Regions from separate parts of the Kitasatospora sp. NPDC048286 genome, predicted to be linked through region 1. Evidence: riboswitches for the same ligand, from Rfam matches in the RefSeq annotation. Region 1 holds a riboswitch; each other region holds the start of a gene.
The links. A riboswitch is a leader RNA that binds a small molecule or an ion and turns the genes downstream of it on or off. The one in region 1 is predicted to bind S-adenosylmethionine.

Region 1 (10,407 bases):
CCTGGGCGGCCTTCAGCTTGGTGTTGACGTCCGCCTTGGCCTGGTTGAGGTCCTTGGTGGTGGTGTCCAGCGAGGCGAGCACGGCGGCCGCCTCGGCCTTCTCCTGGTCCAGCCGGCGCTGCTGCTCCAGCAGCCCCTTGAGCGCCTCGGCCTGGCTGGTGCTGGCCTGCTGGACGGTCGAGGCCTTCTCCAGGTAACCGGACGGGTCGGAGGAGAGCATCAGCTGGACGGACGGGTCGATGCCGCCGGAGCGGTACTGATCCCCCGCCACCTCGGCCAGGCCGCCCTGGAGCTGGGTCATCTGCTCCTGGCTGCGGGCCACCTGGTCCTGCAGCTGGTCGGCCTGCTTGCGCAGCTGGTCGGCCCGCTCCTTGGCGCCGTTGTACTTCTCCGCCGCCTGCTCCTGCTCCTCCTGGAGCTGGTCGATCTGCGCCTTGACGTCCGCCTTGTTCGGCTGCGGCGCGGCGTGCGCGGCCACCTGGGCGGAGAGGGCGACCGCGGTCGCAGCGGCAGCGGTGAGCACGGAGATCCGCGCGCGGCTCGGCTGCTTGGGACGGCGGTGGGAGGCCAAGGGACCGGCTCCTTCTTCCAGCGGACTCACCTGATGGGATGAGATTCCCGAAAATAGGTTTGACGCCAGACCCTAGTGAAGATCTATCCGTTTTGCCACTCCCCCGATGGCATGAACTCGGCCACCCCACACTGACTCCACAGCCCCCTCACAAAGCCCCGGGACCACCCCTGACCAGGAATCACACGGAATCGGCCGAGGTCAGGGCCGGGCCAGCCGGTTCAACAGCAGCACCGACGCCACGGGGCGCGCGCCCGCCTTCCGCACGCCCTCCGCGACCTCCCGGTCGGTGGACACCACCACCACCGGACGACCCTGCGGCTCGGCCCGCACCAGACGGCGGATCAGCTCGTCGGCCGTCTCCCCGGTCCGACTGAACCGCACCCGGACCCCGCGCGGTGGCGCCATGATCACCGGGACGTCCAGATCCTGCCCGTCGAACACGCAGGTGACCTCCGCCTGGGTGCGCTGGGCCAGCATCGCCAGCCCGCCCAGCAGCCGGATCCGCTGCTGCTCCAGCGGCAGCGCCGGATAGCCGGTCTTGGTCACGTTGTAGCCGTCCACCACCAGGTGCACCTGGGGGATCGCCAGCAGCTGGTCCAGCAGCGCCGGATCGTCCTCGGCCAGCCCGCGCCGGGCCACGTCGTGCGGCGAGGCCGCCCCCGGCACCACCGCCTCCACCAGGTCCGCCGGGCGGATCTGGGAGACCGGCAGCGCCAGCTCCCGCTGCAGACCCTGGGCCGACTGCAGCACGGTGTCCAGCAGCAGCCGCAGCCGCATGTCCTCGACGCTGCGCCCCTCGCGGGCCGACCGGCGGCCCTGCTCGGCCGCGGTCTCCAGTTCGGAGAGCCGGTGCCGGAGCCTGCGCGCCTCGGTCTCGGCAGCGCCGCGCTCGGCCGCGGCCTGCGCCTTCAGGGCCTCCAGCTCACCGCTCACCCGGCGGGTCTCGGCCTGCGCCCGGCGGGTGTCGCTCTCCAGCGACCGCACCTTCTTGCGCAGCGACTCGGCCTCCTTGCGGACACCGTCGGACTCGGCCCGCTGCCGGTCCAGGTCCGCCCGGGCGGCGGCCCGCACCTCGGCCAGCTCGGCCTGCAGCTTCTCCACCAGCCGGGCCGCCTCCGCGGCCGCGTCCTCGGCACCGGCCCGCTCGGCCTCCTCGCCGGCCTCGGCCACCAGCCGGCTCCAGCCCGACGAACGCACCAGGTAGGCGGCGGCCGCGACGTCCATCGGATCGGCCGCGCTCGGGACGGTGCCGGACTCCAGCGCCCTCACCAGGTCCGGCTGCCCGAGGCGCAGCCGCTCAGCTATCCGCACCCGGAAGGCCGGCTCCGCCTCCAGCGCCGCCGCCAGCGCCGTGGCCGCGTACTTGGCCCGCCGCACCGGGGTGAACTTGACGTACTGGCGCAGGCTCTGCGGGAGCTCGGCCGGCGGCAGCCCACCGAGCGCGTCCGAGGCCAGCCCGACCACGCGCCGGCGCACCCCCTCGGGCAGCGGCCGGTCGAGCCTCTCGGCCACGCGCTCCGCCGCGGGCTCGGAGGAGTCGTCCGCCGTCCCGGCCGCCTCGGCCTGGGCCTCGGCCGCAGCGGGCTGAAGCCCCTGGGCTTCGCCGGGCTCCTTCGCTGCGTCCACCACGTCCTCGGCTCCGATCCTGGTCCAGCGGGGTACGGCCGCGGCCGCCCCTGTCGTCACGCTCCGTGCGTCTTGTTCTGTATTGTCCCGTGCGGCGCGGGCGGGTGCTCCGCGCACCCGCCCGCCGCGGCGGCGGGGGTCAGCCCTGCTCGGCGGGGGCCTGCTCCCCTTCGGCGCCCGGGCGGGCCACCAGCTCGACCTGGTCCACCGCGTTGCACCAGCGGCAGCGCACCGACTCGATCGTCTCGCTGAGCACCTCGGTCTCCTCGACCTTGGACTCGCCGGCCAGGTCGAAGTGCAGGAACTCGGTCACCCGCGCGGTGCGGGTCACGTCGAAGCGGGTGAGGTTGCCGCACAGGGTGCAGCGCCAGCGCGTCTCGGCGGTCAGGGCGGGGACGGTCATCGGGGGTCCTCTCGGGTGGTCCCTGCGTGGGCTAGGCGCTCCCCCCGGAGCCCCGGCATCGGCGGCGGGAGGCGGGAATGCCCGCCCCAAGCCTATTGCCTGGGGCAACCACCGCGGCCACCGGTCGTCTGAACTCCCCGGCTAGTCCACCTGCCGTAAACCACCGTGTCACCTGCGGCGCCCGGAGGGATGCTTGGCCGCATGGCGCTCGCGGTCCCCGACCACACCGCCGCCCTGGGCGGCCGCCCGGCGGTGCCCGTCCCGGTGGTCAGCTACGCCCTGATCGCCCTCAACACCCTGGTCTTCCTGCTCGGCCCCGCCGCCGGGCTCAACCCGCTGTACGGCACCGGCCAGGCCCGGGTCTGCTCGGAGCAGCGGTACGAGCAGCGCTGGGGCGCCGTCCCGGCCGAGGTGCTGGCCGGACGGCCGCTGACCGCCGAGCAGCTGGCCGAGGCCCCCGACCCGGCCCCCGGCTGCCCGGCCGCCCCGACCCCGGGCAAGCACCCGGCCCTGTCCGTCCTCACCGGGCTGTTCCTGCACGCCGGCTGGCTGCACCTGCTGGGCAACCTGCTCTTCCTCCAGGTCTTCGGCCCCACCGTGGAACGGCGGCTCGGCCGGGCCCGGTACGCCCTCTTCTACCTGGCCGCCGGCAGCCTGACCACGTACGGCTTCGCGCTCGCCGAGGCGCACTCGCCGAACTCCACCCGGGTGCTCATCGGGGCCTCCGGGGCGATCGCGGCCGTCCTCGGCGCCTATCTGCGCCTCCACCCCCGGGCCCGGGTGACCACCCTCGTCCCGCTGCTCCTCTTCCTGCCGCTGCGCTTCCCCGCCTGGCTGGTGCTCGGCCTCTGGTTCGCCCTGCAGTGGTGGTCGGTGCACTCGGCCGGCCCCGGGGTGGCCTACCTGGTCCACGTGATCGGCTTCTCGGCCGGGTTCCTCTACGCCTGCACCGTGGTCCGCCACCCCCCGCGACGACCGGGCCGACGCCCGATACGCTGGCGGCACCCCACAAAGGAGCCCGAACTGTGATCACCGCCATCGTCCTGATCAAGACCAGTGTCGACCGCATCCCGGAGATCGCCGAGTCCATCGCCGCCATCGAGGGTGTCAGCGAGGTCTACTCGGTGACCGGCGGCTACAACCTGGTGGCGATGGTGCGGGTGCGCCGGCACGACGACCTGGCCGAGGTCATCCCGGGCCGGCTCAACAAGGTCCCGGGCGTGGCCCACACCGAGACCCAGATCGCCTTCCGCACCTACTCCCAGCACGACCTGGAGGCCGCCTTCGCCCTCGGCCTGGACGAGTAGCGGTCAGCCCTCGCGCCGAGAGTCAGCGACACAACGCCCGCCCTCGTTGCGGTAGTTCCACGCCGCACCGTCCGTGACCAGCTCCCGGACGGCGGTCAGGAAGCGGTCGACGTGCTCGTCCGGCGTCCCGGCGCCGAAGCTCACCCGGATCGCGTTCAGGCTGCGCTCGCCCGGCAGCGAGGGCTCGGGCGCCCCGCACTCGGACGGCGCGACGTCCTCGTCCCCGAGCAGCGTGCGCACCAGCGGGTGGGCGCAGAACAGGCCGTCGCGCACCCCGATGCCGTACTCGGCGGACAGCGCGGCCGAGAAGTGCGAGCTGTTCCAGCCCCGGACGACGAAGGACAGCACGCCCACCCGGGCGGAGTCGGCCCCGAACAGGTTCAGCACCTTGACCTGCGGGATCCCGGCCAGCCCGGCCGTCAGCCGGGCGACCAGCTGCCGCTCGCGGGCCTCCAGCGCGTCGAAACCGGCCTCGGTCAGCGCCCGGCAGGCCGAGGCGATCGCGTAGGCGCCGATGACGTTCGGCGAGCCGGCCTCGTGCCGGGCCGGGCCGGTGTGCCACTGCACGGCCACCGAGCCGTCGGCCTCCCGGGCCACCGTCCGGGTCGCCCCGCCGCCGGCCAGGTACGGCTCGGCCTCGTCCAGCCAGTCCGCCCGGCCGGCCAGCACCCCGGCACCGAACGGCGCGTAGATCTTGTGGCCGGAGAAGGCGATCCAGTCGACGTCCAGTTCGCGCACCGAGACCCGGTGGTGCGGCGCCAGCTGGGCGGCGTCCAGCACCACCCGGGCGCCGTGCCGGTGCGCGGTCCCGGTCAGCTCGGCGACCGGCCACAGCTCGCCGGTCACGTTGGAGGCGCCGGTGACGCAGAGCAGCTTGGGGCCCTCGGGCGCCTCGGCGAGCGCGGCGTCCAGCGCGGCCACCGCCTCGGCCCGCGAGCGCGGCGCCCGCAGGTAGGTGACGTCCAGTCCGGCGTGCGCCCAGGGCAGCAGCGAGGCGTGGTGCTCGGTCTCGAAGGCGAACACCCGGGTGCCGGCCGGAACGGCGGCGGCCAGCAGGTTGAGCGAGTCGGTGGTGGCCCGGGTGAAGACCACCTGGTCGCCCTCGCGCAGGTCGAGGAACTCGCCGACGGTGCGGCGGCTCTGCTCGAACAGGTCGGTGGACAGCTGGGAGAGGTAGCCGGCCCCGCGGTGGACGCTGCCGTAGTACGGCGCGTAGGCGGCGACGTCGTCCCACACCCGCTGGAGCGCCGGCGAGCTGGCCGCGTAGTCGAGTGCCGCGTAGCCGACCTTCTCACCGCTGGCCAGCGGGACCTGGACGTCGGTGCCGAGGACGGCGAGCGGGCCGCAGATTTCGGCGCAGGGCTGCCGCACGATGGGGGTCCCCCCGGACGAAGTCTGGGGGAGCGCCGAGAGAAGGGTGGTGGCGGGAGACGGGTGGGCGGACATGAGGATGCACTCCTTCAAGGGGTGAGGGACCCCGGGAGTGTCATTCGTCCGGCGTCCGCGCTTGTCGCACGGACGGCTTGCCGTGACGACCCGGTCCTCACCCAGGGCACCCCGCCACGGACGGAGGGTTGCCGGACAGCAAGCTGGGGCTTCGCGCTGTCACTCATGACCTGGCGAAGACTCTAGGCCGCGCCCTTCGGGCGGTCAAACGGGCGTCCGGCATCCGGACAGCGCGAGGGGCCCGCGGGAGGAATTCCCGCGGGCCCCGTCAACTGCCGTGTCAGATCCGGCTGGTGGCCTCCGACCAACGCCGCAGCAGGTCCTGGGCCGCGCCGGAGTCGATCGCCCTGGCGGCCCGCTCCATGCCGGCCGCCAGCTGCTCGGCGAGCGGTGCGTCGCGCAGGTCGAGCGCGACCAGCGCCGCCGCCGTGTTCAGCAGGACGGCGTCCCGGACCGGCCCGTGCTCCCCCGCCAGCAGTCGCCGCGCGACCTCCGCGTTGTACGAGGCGTCCGCCCCGCGCAGCGCCTCGATGCCGACCAGCTCGATGCCGACGTCCCGCGGGTCGAAGGCGGTCCGGGTGACCGCCCCGTCGCGCACCAGCCAGACCTGCGAGGTGGTGGTGATGGTCAGCTCGTCCAGTCCGTCGTCGCCGCGGAAGACCAGCGCCGTCGCACCCCGCTCGGCCAGCACCCCGGCGATCAGTCCGGCCAGCCGGGTGTCGAAGCAGCCGATGGCGTGCGCGGTGACCTTGGCCGGGTTGGTCAGCGGGCCGAGGATGTTGAAGGAGGTCGGCACCCCGAGGTCGCGCCGCGCGGTGGCGGCGTGCCGCATCGAGGGGTGGAACTTCGCCGCGAAGCAGAAGGTGAGCCCGACCTCCTCGGCCACCTCGGCGACCCGCCGGGCGGAGAGGTCCAGCGCCACCCCGAGCTTCTCCAGCACGTCCGAGGAGCCGCTGCTCGAGGAGGCCGACCGGTTGCCGTGCTTGACCACCTTGGCGCCGGCGGCCGCCGCGACGATCGCGGACATGGTGGAGATGTTGACGGTCTTCGCCCGGTCGCCGCCGGTGCCGACGATGTCCACCGCCGGGCCGGGGATGTCCAGCGGCTCCGCGTGCGCGTACATCGCGTCGACCAGGCCGCCGATCTCCTCGACCGACTCGCCCTTGGCCCGCAGCGCGATCATGAACCCGGCCACCTGTACGGGGGACGCCTCGCCGCTCATGATCCGGTCCATCGCCCACGCGGTGGACGAGCGGTCGAGGTCCTCCCCCTGCAACAGTGCCGCCAGGAGGTCCGGCCAGGTGCGGACCACCTGCGCGGGGTCGCTACCGCCGTTCGCAGGGTTCACGTTCACCATGGCTGACTCCAGCTGTTGTCGGTTCCCCACTACGGGGGGACGTCCGTACGGATGGAGCCAGCCTATCGAGCGAAGCCTCCGCTTCTACCCCTGTCCTTTCCAGTTGCCGGGGCCGTCTTCAGCGGACGGCCGGAGTCCGCTTCGCCAGTCGCGCCCGCAGCAGGGTGGCCGCCGCCTCGGCCAGCGCCACCGGCTCCACCGGGTGGGAGATGGCCGCGTCGGCCCGGCTCCAGGCGGCGAGCCAGGAGTCCTGCGGCCGGCCGATCAGCACCAGCACCGGCGGGCAGCCGTAGATCTCGTCCTTGAGCTGGCGCGCGAGGCCCAGCCCCCCGGCCGGTACGGCCTCACCGTCCAGCACGCAGAGGTCCACTCCCCCCTTCTCCAGTGCCTTGAGCACCGCGGGGGTGGTCGCGCACTCCAGGTAGGTCAGTTCCGGAAGGTCCTCGGCGGGCCGGCGGCCGAGCGCCGTCAGCACCTGCTCGCGGGTGTTGCGGTCGTCGCTGTAGACGAGGACGGTGAGCGTCTCATCGGTCGTGTACGCCATGGGCCCTGCTCCCTCAAGTGTGATCCGGACCACGTTCGCCTGATCCGGATGCTACTCCCGATCACCCCCCGCCGAGTCCTCCTCGCGCACCTTCCCGGCCAACCGGGCCGCACCCCGGCTCACCCACCCGGAGGACGGCCCGTCACCCGATCCCGCCCGGTCCACCCGTACGGCCGACCCCGGGTCCCTTCCCCTACCTCCCGCGGCTGCTCCGGCCGTGCAACGACGCGCTGGGCAACGGGGTCGCGGGCCCCTCCGAGGAACCATCAGAAAAGGGACACGCCGCTGCTCAGCCCCCGTCCGGCCCCCGTGCCGCCCCCCAAGCGGGCATACCGCACGCACCGGACACTCCGAGGGACACCCCCCGACGTGAAGACGGAATAAGGGACCGACATAATGTCCGTCGTGGCGACAGCAACAGCAGTAGAAACCGGGCACGCGCACGGATCGGTCAACCGGCCGAACATGGTCAGCGTCGGAACGATCGTCTGGCTCAGTTCCGAGTTGATGTTCTTCGCGGCCCTCTTCGCGATGTACTTCACGCTCCGCTCCGTCAAGGGGCCGGAGTTCTGGACCGAGAAGGCCCACGCCCTCAACGTGCCCTTCTCCTCGGTCAACACCACGATCCTGGTGCTCTCCTCGCTCACCTGCCAGCTCGGTGTGTTCGCCGCCGAGCGCGGTGACGTGAAGAAGCTCCGGGCGTGGTTCATCCTCACGTTCGCCATGGGCGCGGTCTTCATCGGCGGCCAGGTCTTCGAGTACACCGAGCTGGTCAAGAAGGACGGCCTCTCGCTGTCCTCCGACCCGTACGGCACGGTGTTCTACCTGACCACCGGCTTCCACGGGCTGCACGTGACGGGTGGTCTGATCGCCTTCCTGCTGGTCCTGGGACGGACGTACGCAGCCAAGCGCTTCACGCACGAGCAAGCCACCGCCGCGATCGTCGTGTCGTACTACTGGCACTTCGTCGACGTCGTGTGGATCGGCCTGTTCGCGACCATCTACCTGATCAAGTAACCAGCTGATCAGGTCGCTGGCCACCGGCTGCGGCCCCCGCCCTCACCGGCGACGGGCCGCTTCTGCCGGTGCCGACGCTCCCACCGACCGACCGCGCGCGCAGCCCTAGACAGGCAGCCTCGTGCCGGCCAGACCGGCCGCCGGGTGCACCCACCAGTCGACCAGATCCTGACACCGGGGTTATTCCGTGAAAAAGCTCTCCGCACGACGGCGCCACCCATTGGCGGCGCTGGTCGTCCTACTTCTCGCCCTGGCGGCAACCGGGGGGCTGTACGCCGCGTTCGCGCCCGCCGACAAGGCGCAGGCCGACGTCGCCGCGCAGTCGCTCGCGATCGATGAGGGCAAGAAGCTCTTCGCCGTGGGCTGCTCCTCCTGCCATGGCATGGACGGCCAGGGCAGCAGTGACGGTCCGAGCCTGGTCGGCGTCGGCTCCGCCGCCGTCGACTTCCAGGTCGGCACCGGCCGCATGCCCGCCCAGCAGCCCGGCGCGCAGGTCCCGCGCAAGAAGAACATCTACACGCAGGCCGAGATCGACCAGCTCGCCGCCTACGTCGCCTCCCTCGGTCCCGGCCCGGTGACCCCGACGGAGGAGCAGTTCACCTCGACCAACCCCGAGGACATCTCCAAGGGTGGCGAGCTGTTCCGCACCAACTGCGCCCAGTGCCACAACTTCGCCGGCCAGGGTGGTGCCCTGACCAAGGGCAAGTACGCCCCGTCGCTGGAGGGCGTGGACGCCAAGCACATCTACGAGGCCATGCAGACCGGCCCGCAGAACATGCCGTCGTTCCCGGACACCACCATGCCCGAGGAGCAGAAGAAGCAGATCGTGGCCTTCGTCCGCCACACCACCAACGATGAGCCCAACCCCGGCGGTCTCACCCTGGGCAGCCTCGGTCCGGTGACCGAGGGTCTGTTCGGCTGGATCTTCGGCCTCGGCACGCTCATCGCGGTCGCGATCTGGGTCGCCGCCCACACCACCAAGGCCAAGAAGTCATGAGCCACGACATGTCAGAAGAGAAGCTCCCGGAGCCGCACGGCTCCGCCGGCGAGGTGGCCGACCACGGCAGCCCGTTCGCCGACCCGGGCCTGCCGGCCCACGAGCCCCGTCGCACCGACATCGACGAGCGGGCCGCCAAGCGCGCCGAGCGCCAGGTCTCGCTGATGTTCGTGATCTCGATGCTCGCCACCGTCGGCTTCATCGCCTCGTACGTGGCCATCGACCCGGACAAGATCGTCTACATCTTCCCGCTCGGTCACGTCAGCGCGCTGAACTTCGCGCTCGGCCTGACCCTGGGCGTGGCGCTGTTCATGATCGGCGCGGGCGCGGTCCACTGGGCCCGCACCCTGATGTCGGACGTCGAGATGCCGGCCGAGCGTCACCCGATCGAGGCCTCCGACGAGGTCCGCGCGGACGTCATCGAGCAGTTCAAGACCGGTGCCGCCGAGTCCGGCTTCGGCCGCCGCAAGATGATCCGCAACACCCTGATCGGCTCCATGGCGCTGGTCCCGCTCTCCGGCGTGGTCCTGCTCCGTGACCTGGGCCCGCTTCCCGAGAAGAAGCTCAAGGAGACCGGTTGGAAGGAGGCGACCGACACCAAGCCGCTGGCGCTCATCAACATGAACACCATGCAGCCGATGAAGCCCGAGGACATCGTCGTCGGCTCGCTCACCTTCGCCATGCCCGAGGGCCTGTCCACGCACGACGAGGACTTCCAGCAGCGGATCGCCAAGGACGCCCTGATGCTGGTCCGGATCGCGCCCGAGGACATCAAGGACGAGAAGTCCAAGGACCTCGGCTTCGAGGGCATCCTGGCCTACTCCAAGATCTGCACCCACGTCGGCTGCCCGATCAGCCTGTACGAGCAGCAGACCCACCACGCGCTCTGCCCCTGCCACCAGTCGACCTTCGACCTGGCGGACGGCGCCCGCGTCATCTTCGGCCCGGCCGGCCACCCGCTGCCGCAGCTGAAGATCATCACTGACGAGAAGGGCAACCTGGTCGCCACCGGCGACTTCGATGAGCCCGTCGGCCCGAGCTACTGGGAGCGTGCTCGATGAGTAGCGCGAGCAGCACCACGACCGGTGCCGCCAAGCCCTCCAGCACGCGTGAGAAGCCCGCCAACAAGTGGGAAG
Region 2 (10,407 bases), on a different contig from region 1:
CTCGAAGTGGATGCCGGCCAGGACGCCGTCCTCGACGAGTTCGGACAGGACGTGCGCCTGGCGCGCGACCTCGTCGATCTCGCCGGTGACGGTGGAGGCCACCGTGGTGGTGGTGCCGTGCTCCAGGTGGGTGCGGGCGGCCAGCAGCGCCTCCTCGGCGATGCCGGAGGTGTACGAGGCACCGCCGCCGCCGTGGACGTGCAGGTCGACGAAGCCGGGCACGACGGTGTACCCGGTCAGGTCGAGATCGCCGGGCTCGCTGTCGCCGCCACCCGCCCCACTCCCGACGGCGGCGATGCGCTCGCCGTCGACGGTGAGGCGGCCGCCCTCGACGACGCCGCCGGGCAGGACCAGTCGGGCGCCGGCCAGGGCAGTACGGTCACGGTCCGCGGTGGTCACGCGGTCACCTCCAAGGAGAGCAGATCCCAGGCGAGCAGGCCCGCGCCCAGGGATGCGGCGGTGTCTTTGAGCATGGCGGGCACGACCTTCGGGGGCATCTGGAAGGTCAGTCGCTCGGCGACCGCCGCGCGCAGCGGGGTGAAGAGCGTGTCGGCGGCCTCGGCCAGCCCGCCGCCGACGATCACCGTCGACGGGTCGAGCAGGCTCTGGGCCAGGACGATGCCGTCCGCCAGGGCGTCGACGGCCCGCTGCCAGACCGCGACGGCGCGGTCGTTCCCGGCGTCCACCGCGGCGGCGCAGGATGCCGCGTCGGCGTCGGGGTCACCGCTGGCCTCGGCCCAGGCGCGGGAGACGGCGGAGGCGGAGGCCAGTGTCTCCAGGCAGCCGCGGGCGCCGCAGCCGCACAGCGGGCCGCCAGGGCGGACCACGACGTGGCCGATCTCGCCGCCGTAGCCGTGCGCGCCGGCCTCGATCCGGCCGTCGATGCCGATGGCGCCGGCGATGCCGGTGCCGAGGGCGATGAACAGGAAGCGGTCGACGCCCCGTCCGGCTCCGATCCGGCCCTCGGCCAGGCCGCCGGACCGCACGTCGTGGCCGAGGGCCACCGGCATCGCGCCGCCCTGCGGCCCGGCCAGGCGCTCGCCGAGCAGCTTGCGCAGCGGGAGGTCGCGCCAGCCGAGGTTGGCGGAGTAGACCGCGATGCCGTTCTTCTCGTCGATCGTGCCCGGGACGGCGACGCCGGCCGCGAGCGGGGCGACGCCGAAGCGGCTGCGGCCCTCGTCCGCCAGGTCGGTGGCGAAGTCGAGGATGGCGGTGACGACGGCGTCGGTGCCGTGCTCCCGCCCGGTCGGTCGGCGTGCTTCGAACAGCACGGAGCCGTCCTGGGCGAGCAGCGCGGCCTTCATGCCGGTGCCGCCTACATCGAGTGCGATGACGTGCTTCACGGAGGACAGTTTCCCTTGGGCGGGTCGAAGAGGTCTAGTCCAGTTGTCGGATTGGTCTGGTCCATACTGGGTGAGCTTTGTCGCAGCTGCGGGGGTGTGCGGGGCTTTGCGGCGGGGCGCGGGGCCGGAGGCCGGGGTGGGTGCGGACCGGGGTGCGCGGGGGTTTTGTTGCGCATTGTGCAATGACTCGGAGCACTTCGATAACTACTCGGGCGGGCCCGGTCGGTGGTGTGGACCGGCGGTCGGCGGGTTTGGCAGTGTGGCGCGTCCCCTGCCGGAATCCCCCGTTCCGGCCGAATTCATCCCCCCGAAGGCGGTACCCGCGTTGAACAGGCGCGTCCACGTTCCCACCCGTGTGCTCGGCGGTGTACTGGCCGGAACACTGGTCCTCACCGCGGCCAGTGCCTGCGCCGGGCAGGACGGCGGGCCCGTCACCCTCAAGCTGGTCGCGGCCGACTACGGGGAGAGCCCCGAGACCAACTCCCAGCGCTACTGGGACGCGGTCGCCAGGGACTTCGAGGCGGCCAACCCCGGGATCAAGGTCAGCGTCGAGGTGGACAGCTGGACCGAGATCGGCAAGAAGGTCGAGGACATGATCGCGGCCGGCAAGTCGCCGGACCTGCTGCAGACCGGCGGCTTCGCCGACCAGGTGGCGGCGGAGCGGCTCTACCCGGCGTCCGACGTGCTCTCGGTGGAGACCCAGGCCAGGTTCCTGGAGACCTTCGCGCACGCCGGACAGGTGCTCGGGACGCAGTACGGGATCCCGTTCGTCTCCTCGTCGCGGGTGCTCTTCTACAACAAGGCGATGTTCCGGCAGGCCGGGATCGCCCAGCCGCCGGCCACCTGGAACGAGCTGCGGCAGGACGCGGAGAAGATCAAGGCCAAGGTGCCGGGGGTGACCCCGTACGGGCTGCCGCTGGGACCGGAGGAGGCGCCGGCCGAGTCGATGCTGTGGACGCTGAGCGGCGGCGGCAGCATCTCCGACGACGTCGGCAACTACACCATCGACAGCGCCCAGAACCAGGCGACCTTCAGCTGGCTGAAGAGCAACCTGGTGGCCACCGGGCTGACGTACCCGGACCCCGGCAAGATGAACCGCACCCCGGTGTTCCAGGACTTCGCCGCGGGGAAGGTGGCGATGCTGAACGGGCATCCGACGCTGCTGCGGATGGCGACCGCGGGGAAGGTCGAGTTCGGGACGGCGCCGATCCCGAAGCGGGACGGGCTCGGGCGCACGGGGAGCCTCGGGGTCGCGGACTGGATGATGGCGTTCAAGGCGAACGGGCACAAGAACGAGATCAAGAAGTTCCTGTCGTTCGTCTACGACAAGGACAACCAGCTGAAGTTCGACGAGCAGTACAACCTCCTGCCGGTCACCCAGGACGCGTTCGCGCAGATGTCGACGGACCCGAAGCACGAGGACCTCAAGCAGTTCGCGGTCGGGCTGACCAACGCGAGCTTCTACCCGTTCGGGGACCCGGCCTGGGGCGAGGTCAGCGACCGGATCAAGGCGGGGATCGGGCAGGCGGTGACGGGGGATCCGAAGCAGGTGCTCGGGGGGCTGCAGGACGCGGCGGTGAAGGAGGCGGCGGCGGTCCGCAAGTAGGGGGCCGGGGCCGGGCCGGGGGACCGGCCCCGGCGGGGTCGTCCGGTTCCTACGGGAGCGTGATGGCGTAGGCCTTGCGGAGGGTCTCGTGGACCGTCCAGGTGGTGCGGTCGCCCTCGCGCAGGACCGCGCAGTCGCCGGGGCCGACCTCCAGGGTCGGGCCGCCCTCGATCTCGATGGTGGCCCGACCGCTGAGCACCACGAACATCTCGTCGGCCTCGACGTCGGTGACCACGCCGGGGGTGATCTGCCAGAGGCCGCGCAGGTGGCGGCCGTCGGCGGACTCGGACAGCACCCTGCCGGTGACCTCGGGGGTGCCGGAGACGATCTGGGAGGGGTCCAGCGGGTCGGGGTCGAGGTCGGCGGTCGGGATGTGCAGGGCGAAGCTGGGCGTGGTCATGGGGGTGACGTTAGTGCGGCCGGGGGGACGGTGGGGCGAGCAGTGTGTGTCGGGGTCGCGCGGGAGAATGACACTCCGTAGTGGCGGGCGGAGGTGTGCGCGGTGGGCGAGCTGAGTGAGCGGGAACGGGCGGTGCTGGCGCTGGAGGGGCGGCAGTGGCGTACGGCGGGGGCCAAGGAGCGGGCGATCCGGGAGGAGCTGGGGCTCTCCTCCACGCGGTACTACCAGGTGCTGAACGCTCTGCTGGACCGGGAGGAGGCGCTGGCGCACGCGCCGGTGCTGGTGAATCGGCTGCGGCGGGTGCGGGAGGCTCGGCGGGGGGCCCGCTGATCGGCTCGCTGATCGACGGGGGCTCTCGGGAGGGTGGGGGGCTTCCGCGCGCGCCCGCGGGCCGGGGGAGTGCGGAGCGGGGTGCTCGGGGGTAGGGCTCCGGTATGGGCTTTGAAGAGATGTTCGTGCCGGCGACCGGGGCTGGGCGGGACGGGGTGCGGGTCGTCCTGGCGGCGCCCGGGGACGCCGTGATCGGGTTGGACTTCGACGGGACGTTGGCGCCGATCGTGGCGGATCCGGAGCGGGCGCGGGCGCATCCCGGGGTGGTGGGGGCGTTGCGGCGGCTGGCTCCGGTGGTGGGTGGCGTGGTGGTGGTGACGGGGCGGCCGGCCGGGGTGGCGGTGGAGTACGGGGGGTTCGCGGGGCTGCCGGGGGTGGTGGTGCTGGGGCACTACGGGGCCGAGCGGTGGGAGGACGGGGAACTGTCGGCGCCGGAGGCGCATCCGGGGGTGGCGCGGGTGCGGGAGGAGTTGCCGGGGGTGCTGGAGCGGGTGGGGGCGCCCGGGGGGACGTGGGTGGAGGACAAGGGGCGGGCGGTGGCCGTGCACACCCGGCGGACGGCGGCGCCGCAGGAGGCGTTGGAGCTGTTGCGGGCGCCGGTGGGGGAGTTGGCGGCCGAGCACGGGCTGGTGGTGGAGCCCGGGCGGCTGGTGCTGGAGCTGCGGCCGCCGGGGGTGGACAAGGGGGCGGCGCTGACCGGCTTCCTGCGCGAGCGGGGCGCCCGGTCGGTGCTCTACGCGGGGGACGACCTGGGGGACGTGGCGGCCTTCGCCGCGGTGGAGAAGCTGCGCGGCGAGGGTGTCGCGGGGGTGCTGGTGTGCGCCGGCGCGGTGGGGGACGCGCCGGTGCGGGAGCTGGCCGACCGGGCGGACCTGGTGGTCGCCGGGCCGGAGGGCGTGGTGGAGCTGCTGGGGGCGTTGGGGGACGCGCTCACAGCGCGTTGAGCTGGTCCAGGAACCACTGCTGCGGGGGGAGTGCGGTGGCCGCCGCCGCCAGGCGCTTGGTGCGGTCGGCGCGCTCCTCCGGGCTCATGGTGAGGCCGGCGTGGAGGGCGTCGGCGGTGGCGATGACGTCGTAGGGGTTGACGGTGAGGGCGTCGTCCTTGAGTTCGGCGTGGGCGCCGGCCTCGCGGGAGAGGACGAGGGCGCAGCCGTGGTCGGAGACCACGGGGACCTCCTTGGCGACCAGGTTCATGCCGTCGCGGATGGGATTGACCAGGGCGACGTCGGCGAGGCGGTAGGCGGCGAGGGAGCGCGGGAAGTCGTCGTCGACGTGCAGGATCAGCGGTTGCCAGGTGGGGGTGGCGAACTCCGAGTTGACGGCAACGGCGAGGTCCTGGACCTGTGCCGTGTAGTCGCGGTACTCGGCGAGGTCGGTCCGGGACGGGTAGGCGAAGGCGATGTGCACCACCCGGTCGTGCCACTGCGGGCGGGTGCGGAGCAGGTGCCGGTAGGCCAGCAGGCCGCGGACGATGTTCTTGCTCAGCTCGGTGCGGTCGACCCGGACGATGGTGCGGCGGTCGCCGACGGCCGCGCGGAGGGCGGCGAGGCGTTCGTCGACGTCGGGGCGGTGGGCGCGCTCGCGCAGGAAGTCGGCGTCGGCGCCGAGGGCGTGCACGCCGAGGCGGGTGGTCCGCCGAGTGGGGGTCCCCCCGGTGGTGCGGCCGTCGAGCGTGACGGAGAGCGCGTCGTGGTCGACGGTGGCGCCGAGGAGGTCCTCGCAGCAGGCGGCGAAGGCGCGGGCCCAGCGTTCGGTGAGGAAGCCGGCCCGGTCGGCGCCCAGGATGCCGGTGAGGACGGCCCGGGCGACGTCGTCGGGCAGCAGCCGGTAGTACTCGGGCGGGGCCCAGGGGGTGTGCGAGAAGTGGCCGATCCGCAGGTCGGGGCGGGCCTCCCGGAGCAGGGCCGGGACCAGGGAGAGGTGGTAGTCCTGGACGAGCACCGCGGCGTTCGGGGCGGCTTCGGCGGCCAGGGCTTCGGCGAAGGCCTCGTTGTAGGCCTGGTAGGCGGCCCACTCGGTGCGGAAGCCGGCGTCGAAGGCGGGGGCGGTGGGGGTCGCGTAGAGCAGGTGGTGGACGAACCAGAGGGTGGAGTTGGCGACGCCGTTGTAGGCGCGGGCGAAGGTCTGCGGGTCGAGGTCCAGCATCCGTACGGCCTGGCCGCCGACCTCGTGGCCGGCCAGGTCGAGGCGGCCGTGGGGGGCCTCGGCGGCGGCTCTGCGGTCGGAGTCGTTGAGGGCGGCGCAGACCCAGACGGCGTTCGGGTCCTCGATCGCGGAGAGGCCGGAGACCAGGCCGCCGCCGCCCCGCCGCAGGGTCAGCGTGCCGTCGTCGGCGGTGCTGAAGGACACCGGTCCCCGGTTGGAGGCCACCAGGACGGGGGCGGTGCCGGTCGCGTTCGAACGGTTGGTCGTGAGATCGCCCATGGTTGGCATCTTGCCGGGGGCTCGGCGTGGCAAACCCGTCAATGACGGGTGGCGTATTCCGGCACGGTGTGCATCGGGGGGCGTTCCAGGGCGGTCACCGGGTGGGTGTGCGCGGTGAAGGCGCGGGTTTCCGGGTCGCGGGTGAACTGGGTGAGATGGGGGTGGACGAGGTCGGCCGAGGCCTTGAGGCGGTGGGTGCGGTCGAGGCGTTCCAGGGCGGTCCGGTAGATGGTGGCGGCCATCCGGCCGAGGGCCTGGCCGTCCTGGTGGCGGTGGTGCCGGACGCCGACGTCCACCTGGGCCAGGGCGTCGAGGCCGGCCACTTCCAGGGCGTCGACCAGCAGGCCGAGTTCGACGCCGTAGCCGGTGGGGAAGGGCAGCCGTTCGAGCAGTGAGCGGCGGGCCGCGTACTCGCCGCCGAGGGGCTGGACGAAGCCGGCGAGTTCCGGCCAGTGGAGGTTGAGCAGGGGGCGGGCGACGAGTTCGGTGACCCGGCCGCCGCCGGCGGGCAGGACGGCGCCGTCCGACTCCAGCGGGCGGTCGTACATGGCCTTGACCAGCTGGATGGACTCGTCGGTGAGCAGCGGGCCGACGATGCCGGAGACGAAGGTCGGGTCGAACTCGCGCAGGTCGGCGTCGACGAAGCAGACGATGTCGCCGTGGGTGACCAGCAGGGAGCGCCAGAGCACCTCGCCCTTGCCCGGGACGGCGGGCAGCCGGGGGAGGATCCGGTCGCGGTGTTCCACCCGGGCGCCGGCCTCGGCGGCGACGGCGGCGGTGGCGTCGGTGGAGCCGGAGTCGACGACGACGAGTTCGTCGACGAGCGGGAGGCGTTCCATCAGCTCGCGGCGGACGGTGCGGACGATGTCGCCGACGGTGGCCTCCTCGTCCAGGGCGGGGAGGACCACGCTGACGGTGCGGCCGGTGCGTTCCTTGGCGTCGAGGAGGGTGCGGACCGGCCGGTCGGCCGCGCTCCAGGAGCGGCGGCGGAGCCAGGACGCCACCTGCGGGAGGAGCTCGGGAGTCGGTTCGGCGGGCACGGAGGTCTCCTCGGCGGGGTCGGTGGAATCTGTCATCTCGCGTGGCGGACGGTCCCGTTCAGGATTGGCGCCTTCGGATACAGTCTTCGTACAGCGGTCGGACCTTTGCACGCCGGGGTCGCCGTTGAGCAGCACCACAATTTCACAAGCTCATCCAGAGGGACTGAGGGAACGGCCCGTTGACGTCCCGGCAACCTTCTCGCGCGGCTGTCGTCGACAGGCCCCGGCGGGACAGGTGCCAATTCCGGCCCGTGCGCGACCGCGTCACGGGGAAGATGAGGAGAGAGGCCTCGCCATCATGGCTATCGACACTGCCGCACCCGTTTCCGTCGACCTCGGCCCCGCCACCGCGCTGTCCTGTCGCGAGTGCGGCACCCGCTTCCCGCTCGGCCCCAGCTTCGCCTGCCTGGAGTGCTTCGGCCCGCTGGAGATCGCCTACGAGTTCGGCAGCGAGGGCGCCGAGGAGCTGCGCAAGCGGATCGAGGCCGGTCCGGCGTCCATCTGGCGGTACGCGCCGCTGCTGCCCGTTCCGGCGGACGTGGCCTCGAAGCCGAACCTGAACCCGGGGTGGACCCCGCTGGTGAAGGCGGACAACCTGGGCCGGGAGCTCGGGTTCACCGCCCAACTGCACGTCAAGGACGACTCCGGGAACCCGACGCACTCCTTCAAGGACCGGGTGGTCGCGTGCGCGATCGAGGCGGCCCGGGCGTTCGGCTACACCACGCTGTCCTGCTCCTCCACCGGCAACCTGGCCGGCGCGGTGGGTGCGGCGGCGGCCCGGGCCGGGTTCCGGTCCTGCGTGTTCATCCCGCACGACCTGGAGCAGGGCAAGGTCGTCATGGCCGGGGTGTACGGCGGTGAGCTGGTCGGCATCGAGGGCAACTACGACGACGTGAACCGCTTCTGTTCGGAGCTGATCGGCGATCCGGCCGGCGAGGGCTGGGGCTTCGTCAACGTGAACCTGCGGCCGTACTACGGCGAGGGCTCCAAGACGCTGGCGTACGAGATCTGCGAGCAGCTCGGCTGGCGGCTGCCGGAGCAGATCGTGATCCCGATCGCCTCGGGCTCGCAGCTGACGAAGATCGACAAGGGTCTCCAGGAGCTGATCAGGCTGGGCCTGGTCGAGGACCGGCCGTACCGGATCTTCGGTGCCCAGGCCGAGGGCTGCTCGCCGGTGTCGGCCGCGTTCAAGGCCGGCCGGGACGTGATCAAGCCGGTCAAGCCGGACACCATCGCCAAGTCGCTGGCGATCGGCAACCCGGCCGACGGCCCGTACGTGCTGGACATCGCCCGCCGCACCGGTGGCGCGGTGGAGGACGTCACGGACGCCGAGGTCGTGGCGGCGATCCGGCTGCTGGCGCGGACCGAGGGCATCTTCGCCGAGACCGCGGGCGGGGTGACCGTCGGCGTGCTGAAGAAGCTGGTCGAGACCGGGCAGCTGGACCCGTCGAAGGAGACCGTCGCGATCAACACCGGCGACGGCCTGAAGACCCTGGACGCCGTCTCCGACGCCGGGATGACCGCCGTCATCCGCCCGACGCTGGACTCGTTCCGCGCCGCCGGCCTCGTGTCCGCCTGAACCACCCGCCCCCGCAAGGAGAATTCATGAGCGCCAACGTCCGCATCCCCACCATCCTGCGCACCTACACCTCCGGCGCCGCCGAGGTGACCGCCGAGGGCGCCACCCTGGCCGAGGTCGTCGCCGACCTGGAGAAGAACCACGCGGGCATCTCGGCCCGCATCCTGGACGACACGGGCAAGCTGCGCCGCTTCGTGAACGTGTACGTGAACGACGACGACGTGCGCTTCGCCGAGGGCCTGGCGACCGAGATCGGGGACGGCGCCAGCATCTCGATCATCCCGGCGGTGGCCGGCGGCTGCTGAGCCCGCAAGAGAACCCGCGGTCGCCCGCGCGTACGGAATTCCGCTGTCCGTATGCGCGGGCGACCGCTCGCATTCCTGCGGGAATATTTCCGGGTCGAGTCGGAGTAGAGTGTCGCTCGGCTGGGAACAGGGTTTCCCTTTCGGCCCCGCAGTGCTCGGCCCGGGGCGTCCGGCCGATGGGACCGGCCCGTGAAACCTGTCAGGCGGATGTCAGAATTACCGCAGGCATTTGGGTAATTCGTCCGCTATGTCCGGCGTGAAATGCCGAGAACATCCCGATTCGGTCCGTCCTGTCCCTTGACGCCGTGCCGGAATTACCGGTGGTTGGCCCTGTTGCAGAGGGCGTCGGTCCGGATACATTCAGCGGCGGTCGACGCAATCACCCGCTCGCCGGAAGCCGCCTGGCGTCCTGTGCGGAGGGTTGCGGCGTGCACGGCTGCGCCCAGGGGGGGTTCCCCGGGCCGGCCTTCAACCAACCCGGGCCCGCGACCTGCGGGCGCGTGAAGGGCCAGCACAGCACTAGGGGAGTTCGGAATGGCTCAGGGCACCGTCAAGTGGTTCAACGCGGAGAAGGGCTACGGCTTCATCGCGGTCGACGGTGGTGCGGACGTCTTCGTCCACTACAGCGCGATCCAGATGGACGGCTACCGCACCCTCGAGGAGGGCCAGCGGGTCGAGTTCGAGATCTCCCAGGGACAGAAGGGCCCGCAGGCGGACATGGTCCGCGCGGCGGTCTGACCCCTTCCGACCCCAGGAGCTCGGCGCGGCCCCACGGCTGGTGACCTCTCGCTTCTCGACGGGCCCGTGCGACGTGTGTCGCACGGGCCCGTCGGCGTTCCCGGGCGGCTCCCGCGGCGGCTCGCTGATTGCCGATTGGGCTTGCACTCGACCACCCGGAGTGCTAATCATTGGCGTTAGCACTCACAGTGTGAGAGTGACAGCGGACCGGGTCGGTGAGGCCCCCGGGAGCGGTAGGGAATGGACCTCCGCGCACCAGGGCCGTCCGTCGCGGGCACCCCTTGGTCCGAGCAGTCGACCGTGTCCCGGAGGACCACTTCTGATGGCCAAGATCATCGCCTTTGATGAGGAAGCTCGCCGCGGCCTTGAGCGTGGCATGAACCAGCTCGCCGACGCAGTGAAGGTCACGCTCGGCCCCAAGGGTCGCAACGTCGTGCTGGAGAAGAAGTGGGGCGCCCCCACGATCACCAACGACGGTGTCTCCATCGCCAAGGAGATCGAGCTCGAGGACCCGTACGAGAAGATCGGTGCGGAGCTCGTCAAGGAGGTCGCCAAGAAGACGGACGACGTCGCGGGTGACGGCACCACCACCGCCACCGTGCTCGCCCAGGCCCTGGTTCGCGAGGGTCTGCGCAACGTCGC
Region 3 (10,407 bases), on a different contig from region 1:
GCGAGCGTCGCCGAGATCGCCGAGGACTACGTGCGGCAGATCCGCGCGGTGCGCCCCGACGGCCCGTACCACCTGCTGGGCTGGTCCTTCGGCGCGGTGGTCGCGCAGGAGATGGCCGTGCGGCTGCGGGCCGAGGGCGCCGAGGTCGGGCTGCTGGCCCTGCTCGACGGCGCCCCGGCGACCCGCACCGACGACGCCCCGCCGCCCGTCGAAACCGCCGACAGCCTGGCCGAGTTGCTGCACTCGCTCGGCTACGACCCGGCGGACGGCCGGGGCCTGGCCGACCTGCGGGCCGTGCTCGGCGACGCGGTGGCGGTGCTGCCGGAGGTCTTCGACCGGCACCGCAAGCTGATGGCCGAGCACGTGCCCGCCCGCTACCCGGGGGACGCCGTCTTCTTCGGGGCGACCACCGGCAAGCCCGCCGACTGGCCGTACGAGCAGGCCTGGCGGCCGTACCTGGACGGCCGGATCGACGGCCACCGCCTCGACTGCGCGCACGGCGAGCTGACCCGGCCGCAACCGCTCGCACGGATCGCCGCCGTGCTGGCAGAGAAGCTGCACGCCGTCGAGAAGCCGTCCGACGCGCCGTCCGAGAAGCCCGCCACCGAGAAGCCGTCCGAGAAGCCCGCCACCGAGAAGCCGTCCGAGAACCTGCCCACCGAGAAGCCGGGAGCGTGACCCGCGATGACCACCACCGTCCCGATCGAGTCCCCGGCCGCCCCGCCGGACGGCCCGCGCGGCCGCTGGGGCCTGTGGGCCCACGGGGACTTCCGCCGGCTCTGGATCGGCGAGACCACCAGCACCCTCGGTACGGCCGTCGGGAGCGTGGCGCTGTCCCTGGTGGCCGTGGTCACCCTGGGCGCCGGCCCGCTCGCGGTGGGCGTGGTCAACGCCGCCGCCTGGCTGCCCTGGCTGTTCCTCGGCCTGCCGGCCGGCGCCTGGGTGGACCGCTGGCCCCGGCTGCGGGTGATGCTGGTCTGCGACCTGCTGCTGCTCGTCCTCTTCGGCAGCGTCCCGGTGGCCGCCTGGCTGGGGGCGCTCTCGCTCGCCCAGCTGGTGGTGGTGGCGCTGCTGACCGGGGCGGTGAAGGTGTTCTTCTCCACCGCCTACGGGGCGGTGCTGCCCACCCTGGTGGCGAAGGCCGACCTGCTGGAGGCCAACGTCAAGCTGCGCTCCGGGGCGTCGGCGGCGGAGATCGCCGGCCCGGGCGTGGCCGGTCTGCTCGCCCAGGCCCTCGGCGCCGCCAGCGGGATGCTCGCCGACTCGCTCAGCTACCTGGTGTCGGCGGTCTTCCTGCGGCGGATCAGGACGGAGGAGCGCCCCCCGCCGGTGTCCGAGCGACGCGGCATCCCGCGCGAGATCGGCGAGGGCGTCCGGTTCCTGCTGCGTGACCCGTACCTGCGCACGTTCGCCTGCTTCGCGGCGGTCGGCAACCTGGGGCTGAACGGCATCCAGGCGGTGCAGACGGTCTTCCTGGTGCGCAGCGTGGGGATCGAACCGGGTGCGGTCGGCGCGGTGTTCGCGCTGGTGAGCGTCGGCGGGCTGGCCGGCGCGATGCTGGCCGGGCGGATCGCCCGCCGGCTGGGCACCGCGCGCGGGCTGCTGGTCTGCGAGCTGGTGGTCGCGCCCTTCATCCTGCTGCTGCCGCTGGCGGGGGAGCGGCTGCCGCTCGTGGTCAGCGCGCTCGCCTGGGCCGTCGCGGTGTGCGGCGTGGTGGCGGGCAACGTCCTGGCCGGCAGCTTCTCCCAGGCCTACTGCCCGCCCGAGCTGATCGGCCGGGTCCGGGCCAGCTCCGCGACCCTCAACTACAGCGCGATCCCGGTGGGCGCCCTGCTCGGTGGCTGGCTCGGCGAGACGATCGGCGCGCGCGGCACCATCTGGCTGATGGCGGGCGTGCTGCTCTCGGCCGGCGGGGTGCTGCTGGCCAGCCCGCTGCGCGGCCTGCGCGACTTCCCGACCCGGCCGTCGGCCCCCGCCGCCTGACCGCACCGCCCCACCTCCCCGCCTCACCTCCCGCCCCACCTGCCCTCACCCGGAGGCCCCGATGACCCGCACCGCCCGTCCGCGCCACTACCTGATGTGCCGTCCGACCCACTTCGAGGTCAGCTACGCGATCAACCCGTGGATGGACCCGGCCAAGCCGGTGGACACCGACCTCGCCGTCGCCCAGTGGGAGCGGCTGTACGCCCTCTACGGCGAACTCGGCCACCGGGTCGACCTGATCGACCCGCTGCCCGGCCTGCCCGACATGGTGTACGCGGCCAACGGCGCCACCGTGGTGGACGGCAGGGTGCTCGGCGCGCGCTTCCGCGACGCCGAGCGGGCCGCCGAGGGCCCGGCGTACCTGGAGTGGTTCCGCGCCCGGGGCTTCGAGACCCGCGATCCGGAGCACGTCAACGAGGGCGAGGGGGACCTCCTGCTGACCGCCGGCTACGTGCTGGCCGGGCGGGGCTTTCGCAGCGTGGCCGACGGGCACGCGGAGGCCCAGGAGTTCTTCGGCCGGCCGGTGGTCGGTCTGGAGCTGGTCGACCCGCGCTACTACCACCTGGACACCGCGCTCGCCGTGCTCGACGGCGACGAGATCATGTACAACCCGGAGGCCTTCTCGGCCGGCAGCCGCGCCGTCCTGCGCCGGCTGTTCCCGGACGCCCTGCTGGTGGACGGGGCCGACGCGGAGGTGTTCGGCCTCAACGCGGTGAGCGACGGCCTGCACGTGGTGCTGCCGGAGGCGGCCGTCGGCCTGGCGGCGCGGCTGCGGGAGCGCGGCTTCCGGCCGATCGGGATGGACCTCAGCGAGCTGCTCAAGGGCGGCGGCAGCGTGAAGTGCTGCACCCTGGAGATCCGTTCGGCGGCCTGAGCCGCCGGATCGGGCGGTGCCGGGCACCGGTGATCCCTGGCGATGCCTGGTGATCACCGGTGCTCGGCTGTAGATCGGCCGTTGAACGCTCCCGGCCAGACTGGTGCCACACCACGACGGAACCCCTTCCCACCAGGGAAGCGAGCCAAGGAGCAGCAGAGATGACGCAGCGTCCGGCCACCACCCGCACCCGCCTCCGGCTGTTCACGGTCGGCTTCGGAGTGGCCCTCACCCTGGGCGCCGGCCTCTGCGCCACGGCGGCCGTGGCGCAGACGGTGGACAGCGGGACGGCGGCGGTGGTGAGCGGCGACGCGACGCCCACCCCGACCCCGACCCCCACCAGCACCGGGCACGGCAGCACCGGCGACTGGAACAGCACCGGCTCCTGAGCAGCGGCTCCTGAGCTCAGCGAGGAAACCGCCCGCAGGATCGATTCCTCAACAGCCCGAGGACAGCCGGTCGGCGGCCCGCCGCCCACCCGGCAACGACCGGCCCGACGCGGCCGAACCCTCCCCCCGGGGCAGCAGCTCCGCCACCTCCCGCGCCTCCGGCAGCCCCAGCCGCACGAAGATCCGGTGCGCCTCCCGCAGCCGGACGTCCGCCTCGGCCTCCCGCCCGAGGTCGGCCAGCGTCCGCCCCAGCACCACCAGCGCGTGGCCCTGGTCCCGCTCGGCGCCCAGCTCCTCGCAAAGCTCCAGCGCCCGCCCGGCGTGCTCCAGCGCCTCGTCCGTCCGGCCCAGCGAGCGCAGACTGTCCGCCATCCGGTAGCGGGCGTGCCCGGCCCGGGCCCGCAGACCGGCCGCCGAGGCCACCGCCAGGCACTCGCCGAACCAGGTGACCGCCTCCTCGTGCCGCCCCAGCCCGTGCAGCGCCAGCCCCAGCACGTACAGCGTGTACGCCCGGCCCGGATCGTCGTTGCGGGTCCGCAGCTCGGCCAGCGCCTCGTGGCAGATCTGCACCGCCTCGGCGGCCCGCCCGCTGCGCACCCGCGCCAGCGCGGCGTTCACCGTCGTCACCAGCGCCCCGGAGCGGTGGCCGAGTTCGCGCGCCAGCAGCAGCGCCTCGTCGTAGTGCCCGACGGCCTCGTCGTAGCGGCTGAGGAACTGGCAGACCAGGCCGAGGTCGTTGAGCGCCTGGCGCAGGATCACCGTGTCGCCCGCCTCGCGGGAGGCGGCCACCGCCAGTCGGGAGGCGGCCTCCGCGTCCTCCAGCCGGGTGGTGGCCAGGGCGACGTTGCCGCGGAGGAAGTGCGCCCGGCCAGCTGCCCGGTGGTCGGCGCGATGGGCCGCGGCGGCGGCCAGGGCCTCGGCGGTGGTGGCCAGTTGGCGGCTGGGCGGGGCGAGGAGGAACGGCGTGAGCGCGATCAGCAGGTCGATCGCGGCGCCCAGCGGGTCGGGGGCCGAACCGTCGTTGCCGTCGTCGCCGTCGTTCGTCATCGTCCAGCCCGCCACCTGCGCGGCCAGCGCGATCGCCCCCGAGCCCTCCGCCTCGGCCCAGGCCCGCGCCCCGTCCGGGCCGTCCAGCGGGACGCCCGCACTGCGGGCCGGCCCGAGCGCCCCGGCCGCCGGGTCCCCGGGGACGGCGTGCTGGAAGGCCGCGCACGCGGTGGCCAGCAGGTGGTCCAGCATCCGGTCGCGGGCCGCCACGGCCGCGCCGGGATCGTCCGGGCGGCGCCGGGCGAACGCGCGCAGCAGGTCGTGGAAGCGGTAGCGGCCGGGGAACGGCGACTCCATCATCGCCACGTCCACCAGGGCCTCCAGCAGGTCCTCGGCGTCGTACTCGTCCAGGTCCAGCAGGGCGGCCGCGGCCTGCAGCCCGAGGTCAGGGCCGTCCACCGAGGCGGCCAGCCGGAACGCCCTGGCCTGGGCGGGCGTCAACTGGCGGTAGCTCAGCTCGAAGGCGGCCGCGACCTCCAGGTCGCCGATGCGCAGCTCGTCGATCCGGCGGCGTTCGACCGCCAGCCGGCGGCCCAGCGTCTGCACCGTCCAGCTCGGCCGGGCGGCCAGCCGGGCCGCCACGATCCGTACCGCGAGCGGGAGGTGCCCGCACATCAGCAGCAGTTCCCGGGCGGCCTCCGCCTCGGCGGCCAGCCGCTCGGCGCCGATGGTGCGGCCCAGCAGTTCGAGCGCCTCCCCGGGCTCGAAGACGCCGAGGTCGGCCTGGACGGTCGCGGGCAGGCCGGACAGCCGGGTGCGGCTGGTGGTGAGCACCGCGCAGCCGACCGCGCCCGGCAGCAGCGGTCTGATCTGCGCGGTGTCGTGGACGTTGTCGAGCACCAGGAGCAGCCGCCGGCCGTCCACCACCGAGCGGAACAGCGCCGAGCGGGCGTCCAGGCCGTCCGGCACCGCGTCGGCCGACACGCCGAGCGCCACCAGGAAGCCGCAGAGCACCGCCTCCGGATCGGCCGGGGTGGCGTCGGCGCCCCGCAGGTCCGCGTAGAGCTGCCCGTCCGGGTAGGCCTCGCGGACCCGGTGGGCGACGTGCAGGGCCAGCGCGGTCTTGCCGACCCCGCCCATGCCGACCACGGTCGCGATCGCCAGCGCCTGTTGGCCCGGTGCGCCGAGGGCCCCGACCAGCCGCTCGACCAGCGCCGTACGTCCGGTGAAGTCCGCGGCGTCGGGCGGCAGTTGGGCCGGTCTTGGGGCGCCGCTCCCGGTCGGGGCGGCGGGCGCGTCCGCCGCCGCCTGGGCCTTGGCGCGCGGGTCCGGCGACTCGGCCCCGGGCGCGCCGGGCTCCGCCGGTCCGGAGCCGGGCGGGGCGGAGGCCGGCGGCACGGAGACGGGCGGGGCCGACCGCGGCGCGACGGCCGGCGCCGGGGCGGCGAGCGACGGGTCGCCCTCCAGGATCCGCTGGTGCAGCAGGTCCAGCTCCGCCCCCGGCGCCACGCCCAGTTCGGCCAGGAACAGCTGACGCGCGCCCCGGAACACCGCCAGCGCGTCCGCCTGCCGCCCGGCCTGGTACAGCGCCCGCATCAGCAGCCCGTACGCCCGCTCGTGCAGCGGGTGCTCGGTGGTCAGCGAGGTCAGCTCCGGAATGCACCGGGAGTAGCGGCCCAGCGCCAGGTCCAGCGCGATCCGCTCCTCCAGCAGGGTCAGCCGGAGCTCCTGCAGCCGCTGGCGCTGGCGCTGCGCGAACGGGCCGGGAATGCCCGCCAGCGGCTCGCCCTGCCACAGCTCCAGCGCCTGGTTCAGCAGGTCGCGCGCCTGCTGCGGCTCCCCGGCCGCCGCCGTCCGCTCGGCCTGCCCCGCCAGCTCCTCCGCCTGCGCCGCGTCCACCGCGTGCTTGGGCAGCACCAGCCGGTAGCCGTCCCCGACCGAGGTCAGCACCGTCGGCGCGTCCGGCTCCTCGCCGTGCAGGACCTTGCGCCACCGCCAGGCGTAGGTGCGCACCGTCGTCATCGCGGTGCCCGGCGGCTCCTCGCCCCACAGGGCGTCGATCAGGTCGGTGGCGCTCGCACCGTGCCCGGGCCGGAGCAGCAGCACCGCCAGCATCGCCTGCTGCTGGGGGCTGCCCACCTTCAGCGCGGTCGCGCCGCGCTGCGCTCTCATCAGTCCCAGCACCGAGAACCGGAATTCATCCATGACTGCACCTGCCCGCCTCATGTGCTCGCCCCCGCCCGTGCACGTGCCGCCCCCGATTTGATGAGCCCCTATCAACCCACGCCACCGGGCGTGATGTCGAGAGATCGTCGACCCGATGGTGATCCGGTGTTGATCGGCCGTCACGACAATCGATGGTGTGGCACCCGCCGACGGCCCGGCCCCGGCCGTCGGACCCGCCACGTCCCCGGCCGCCCGGCCGCCGCCCGGGCGCCCCCCACGGCTCTCGGAGGCGGACGCCCATGGACACCGACCTGCTGCACACCGACCGGCTCGACACCGCCCCGGTCGGCACCGACCCGTTGACCAGCGACCTGCTCCACCGGCTGCTCGACGTCGACCCGGCCGCCGGGCCGGCCGAACTGCTCCACCGCGCCCGCGCCGACCGCCACCTCCCGTACCTGGTGCTCGCCGCGCTCTCCCGCGAGGGCGTGCGGATGGGCGGGCACGCCCGGGCCGAGCTGCAGCGCGCCCGGGACCGGGCCGAGTGTTACGCCCGGGTCGCCCGCGACCTCGCCGACGCCACCGGCGTCCGCCCGATCCGGGACCTCCCCCTGGCCGGCTACTACCCGCCGGACCTGCCCCGGCCGCTGGGCGGGCTCAGCCTCGTCAGCCCCACCGAGGCGACGCTCTGGCAGGCCGTCAACCGGCTGGTCACCGACCACCCGGTGGAGTCCGTCGAGGTCACCCTGCTCGGCGAGCGGCCCCGGCACACCGCCGTCACCCTGCGCTGGCCGGCCGAGGACCCGCTGCTCGACCCCTGGTACCAGGTACGGGTCGCCACCGCCGCCCTCACCGGCGACCTCGCCACCGTCCCCGTCCGCCCCTACCTGGCCGCCGACGAACACGTGGAATGCCTGATCGCCCTCGCCGAGGAGGGGCTCGCGCGCACCTTCCTGGCCGGCGACGTGATCGACGTGGCCCACCTCGCCGGACAGCCCTTCGACCCCGCCGAGACCGCCGCGGTCCTCGCCGCCTACCGGCTCGCCCCGGAGGCCGCCGCCCTGCTCGACCTCGCCGCCCAGCACGTGCCGCTCGGCTCCCTGCGGGACGTGCGCACCGTCCTGGAGGCCGAGGTCGGCCCCGAACTCCGCCGCCGCCGGCCCCTCACCCGCACGCACCGGCCGCGCAAGGGGACCCTGCTGCGCCACGGCACCCTGCTGCGCCGCACCGTCATCCGGCACCAGTGGGACGAGGCCCTGCTGCTCCCGGCCGGTGGCGCCACCCTGCTGCTCACCCCGGTCGCCGACTACCTGCTCGGCGCCGAGGGCGCCCGGCCGACGGCGGCCGAACGCGCCGCCGCCCTGGCCGCGCTGCGGGCCTGGGACACCACCGCCCCCGGCGGCCCGCACCCGGCCCCGTGCACCGGACTGTCGGAGCCGCGCCACCGCTGAGCGGGCCCGCCCGCCCGCCGTCGAGAGCAGGGGGGCTTGGCAGCGGGCCCGGGAAGTCTTGTATCGTTCCTGGCGAATCATCCAGAGGGGTGGAGGGACCGGCCCTACGAAGCCCCGGCAACTCCCCGTTCGACCCGGCGTCCGAAGTACGCGCCGTGCCGTCCGGGATCAGTGCCAACTCCGGCCTGTCGCCAATGTGGCGCGGGAAAGATGAGGAGACACGGTGCTCTCTGTGCTGTCCTTCGCCCGGGCGCTTCCCGCCCCGGCGCTTTCGCGTACCCGTCTCGTGCCCGGCGCAGGCAATCGGCCGACTTCCGCGGCCCGTCCTCGCTGACCACCCCCGGCTCCCCGCCAGGAGCCGCCGTGAGCAGCGCCGACCCGCTGCTCCCGGGCCTTGAGACTGGAGTACCCCCACCCATGGAGAACACGAGCGGCGTCGGCGTGCTCGACAAGGTCACCTCGATCCTCGGGATCCTGGAGGCGGGCCCCGCCACCCTCGGCGGCCTCGTCGCGGCCACCGGCATGGCCCGCCCCACCGCCCACCGGCTGGCCGTCGCACTCGAACACCACCGCCTGGTCAGCCGGGACGTGAACGGCCGGTTCATGCTCGGCCCCCGGGTCGGCGAGCTCGCCGCGGCCGCCGGCGAGGACCGCTTGCTGGCCGCGGCCGGCTCGGTCCTCACCCACCTGCGGGACCTCACTGGCGAGAGCGCCCAGCTCTACCGCCGGCAGGGCGAGGTACGGATCTGCGTGGCCGCCGCCGAACGCCTCACCGGCCTGCGGGACACCGTCCCGGTGGGCATCACCCTCCCCATGAAGGTCGGCTCCGCCGCCCAGGTCCTGCTCGCCTGGGAGGAGCCCGAGCGCCTCCACCGCGGGCTGCAGGGCGCCCGCTTCACCGCCACCGCGCTGAGCGGCGTACGGCGCCGGGGCTGGGCGCAGTCCGTCGGCGAGCGCGAACTCGGGGTCGCCTCCGTGTCCGCGCCCGTCCGCGGCCAGTCCAACCGGGTGGTGGCCGCCGTCTCGGTCTCCGGTCCGATCGAACGGCTCACCCGCCACCCCGGCGCCCAGCTCTCCCAGGCCGTGGTCGAGGCGGGCCGCCGCCTCACCGAGGCCCTGCGCCACGCCTGACGGGACGGGGGGCGGACCCGGGTCCGCCCCCACCCCGTCAGGGGGCCGCCGCCCCGGAGTTCAGGCCCGGGACAGCAGCACGGCGCGGGAGGGCCGGGGGATCCGGCTGATCACCGCGCCGATCAGCGTGCCGATCGACACCCCGAAGACCGCCGACACGGCCGCCAGGACCGACTGGGCCCCGTTCCCGACCTCTATCTGCGCCGTGTTCAACAGACCGAAGGACCCCGGCACCACGATCCAGAACGCCGGGAGGTAGAGCACCTGCCAGAGCGGGCCGCCCGGCAGCCAGTGCACCAGGGTGGCCGCGACCGCGGCGGCGACCGCCCCGGCCAGGCCGCCTATCGCCGCGCCGTGCACCGACCCCACCGCCACCTGGGCGGTCACGCTGACCGCGATCACGGCGACGATCCACGGGATGGCCGAGGGCGGTGTCTGGACGTTGACCACCACTCCGGCCACCGCGATCGCCAGCCCCAGCGCGATCACCCACCAGCTGGGCTTGGCGACCTGGACGTTGGCCAGCGCGGTGGCCGGCATGCCGATCGCCGTCGCGGCCGCGGCCACCCCCGCGAGGAACAGCGCCAGCTGGACCGCGCCGGACACCAGCCGGGCGGTGCCCGCGCTGGCCGCGCCCGCGGCGATCTCGGACAGCCCGGTGACCAGCAGCCCGCCCGGCAGCAGGATCGCCAGGGTGGCCACGATCGTCCGCAGCGGGCCGTCCAGCAGCGAGGCCCGCGCGAGTGCCAGGACCAGCAGGGCGACCAGGAAGCCGGCCGTGACGGGCAGCAGCGGCCGCAGGTACGGCAGCCGTCGGGCGAGCACGGTCAGCCCCACCACGATCAGCGAGCCGAGCCCGGCCGCGAGCACGTTCGCCGCCGCCGGCTGGAGGAAGAGGCAGACCCCCACACCGACCGGCAGCGCCCCGAGATCCGCCACCCACGCGGGCCAGCGGGCCGGCGCCCGCCGGATCCGGTCCAGTTCGGCCAGCGCCCGGGGCCCGTCGAGCTCGCCCGCCCGCAGCCGGTGCACCAGGTGGAGGACGTCGGCCGTCTGCTCGAACCGCAGCGCGCCGCCGACGGGCTGGAACCGGGTGGCGCCGTCCGCGTCCAGCGAGACGAACAGCCCGTTGGTCAGCGCGGCGACCCGCACCTCAGGAGCCCCCAACGCCCGTCCCAGCCAGTGGAGTTCCTCCTCGACGTCATGGACGGGCAGGCCACCGCCGAGCAGGGCCTCGCCCAGGTCGAGGAGGAGACGGCGGAGCGGTTCGGGCGGGGCATCGACGACCCGGACCGATGGAGACTTGCTAGACATGGCAGGTATCGTCCCACCCTGCCCGATTCGGCCCGACTCTGCCCCGGTCCTCGCCCCCCCCGGGCCCGGGCTCTCGTCCCTCGCGCTCCCCCCGGGGCCGGGTGCGGGCCTT

Region 2: linked by a shared signal. The riboswitch ahead of thrC (threonine synthase) and the one ahead of ACGF13_RS06100 (aminotransferase class V-fold PLP-dependent enzyme) in region 1 are both predicted to bind S-adenosylmethionine.
Region 3: linked by a shared signal. The riboswitch ahead of ACGF13_RS19515 (IclR family transcriptional regulator) and the one ahead of ACGF13_RS06100 (aminotransferase class V-fold PLP-dependent enzyme) in region 1 are both predicted to bind S-adenosylmethionine.

Annotation. Positions count from the first base shown of each region.
Region 1 covers NZ_JBICZE010000002.1:390,864-401,270, forward strand. Annotated here, with positions in the region: gene ACGF13_RS06075 (NlpC/P60 family protein) at 1-571, opposite strand, end outside; gene ACGF13_RS06080 (NYN domain-containing protein) at 773-2,086, opposite strand; gene ACGF13_RS06085 (hypothetical protein) at 2,340-2,603, opposite strand; gene ACGF13_RS06090 (rhomboid family intramembrane serine protease) at 2,805-3,632, shown strand; gene ACGF13_RS06095 (Lrp/AsnC family transcriptional regulator) at 3,629-3,910, shown strand; gene ACGF13_RS06100 (aminotransferase class V-fold PLP-dependent enzyme) at 3,914-5,356, opposite strand; SAM riboswitch class IV at 5,409-5,527, opposite strand; gene trpD (anthranilate phosphoribosyltransferase) at 5,637-6,713, opposite strand; gene ACGF13_RS06110 (hypothetical protein) at 6,832-7,257, opposite strand; gene ACGF13_RS06115 (heme-copper oxidase subunit III) at 7,654-8,274, shown strand; gene ACGF13_RS06120 (c-type cytochrome) at 8,462-9,271, shown strand; gene ACGF13_RS06125 (Rieske 2Fe-2S domain-containing protein) at 9,280-10,332, shown strand; gene ACGF13_RS06130 (cytochrome bc complex cytochrome b subunit) at 10,329-10,407, shown strand, end outside.
Region 2 covers NZ_JBICZE010000017.1:147,630-158,036, reverse strand. Annotated here, with positions in the region: gene nagA (N-acetylglucosamine-6-phosphate deacetylase) at 1-399, opposite strand, end outside; gene ACGF13_RS33540 (ROK family protein) at 396-1,343, opposite strand; gene ACGF13_RS33535 (extracellular solute-binding protein) at 1,669-2,949, shown strand; gene ACGF13_RS33530 (cupin domain-containing protein) at 2,999-3,349, opposite strand; gene ACGF13_RS33525 (DUF3263 domain-containing protein) at 3,452-3,679, shown strand; gene otsB (trehalose-phosphatase) at 3,784-4,623, shown strand; gene ACGF13_RS33515 (trehalose-6-phosphate synthase) at 4,610-6,103, opposite strand; gene ACGF13_RS33510 (glucosyl-3-phosphoglycerate synthase) at 6,142-7,179, opposite strand; SAM riboswitch class I at 7,291-7,425, shown strand; gene thrC (threonine synthase) at 7,442-8,722, shown strand; gene ACGF13_RS33500 (MoaD/ThiS family protein) at 8,749-9,027, shown strand; gene ACGF13_RS33495 (cold-shock protein) at 9,562-9,765, shown strand; gene groL (chaperonin GroEL) at 10,088-10,407, shown strand, end outside.
Region 3 covers NZ_JBICZE010000007.1:300,071-310,477, reverse strand. Annotated here, with positions in the region: gene ACGF13_RS19545 (amino acid adenylation domain-containing protein) at 1-678, shown strand, start outside; gene ACGF13_RS19540 (MFS transporter) at 685-1,983, shown strand; gene ddaH (dimethylargininase) at 2,045-2,857, shown strand; gene ACGF13_RS19530 (hypothetical protein) at 3,019-3,246, shown strand; gene ACGF13_RS19525 (BTAD domain-containing putative transcriptional regulator) at 3,295-6,438, opposite strand; gene ACGF13_RS19520 (hypothetical protein) at 6,699-7,850, shown strand; SAM riboswitch class I at 7,925-8,067, shown strand; gene ACGF13_RS19515 (IclR family transcriptional regulator) at 8,268-8,981, shown strand; gene ACGF13_RS19510 (threonine/serine exporter family protein) at 9,042-10,295, opposite strand.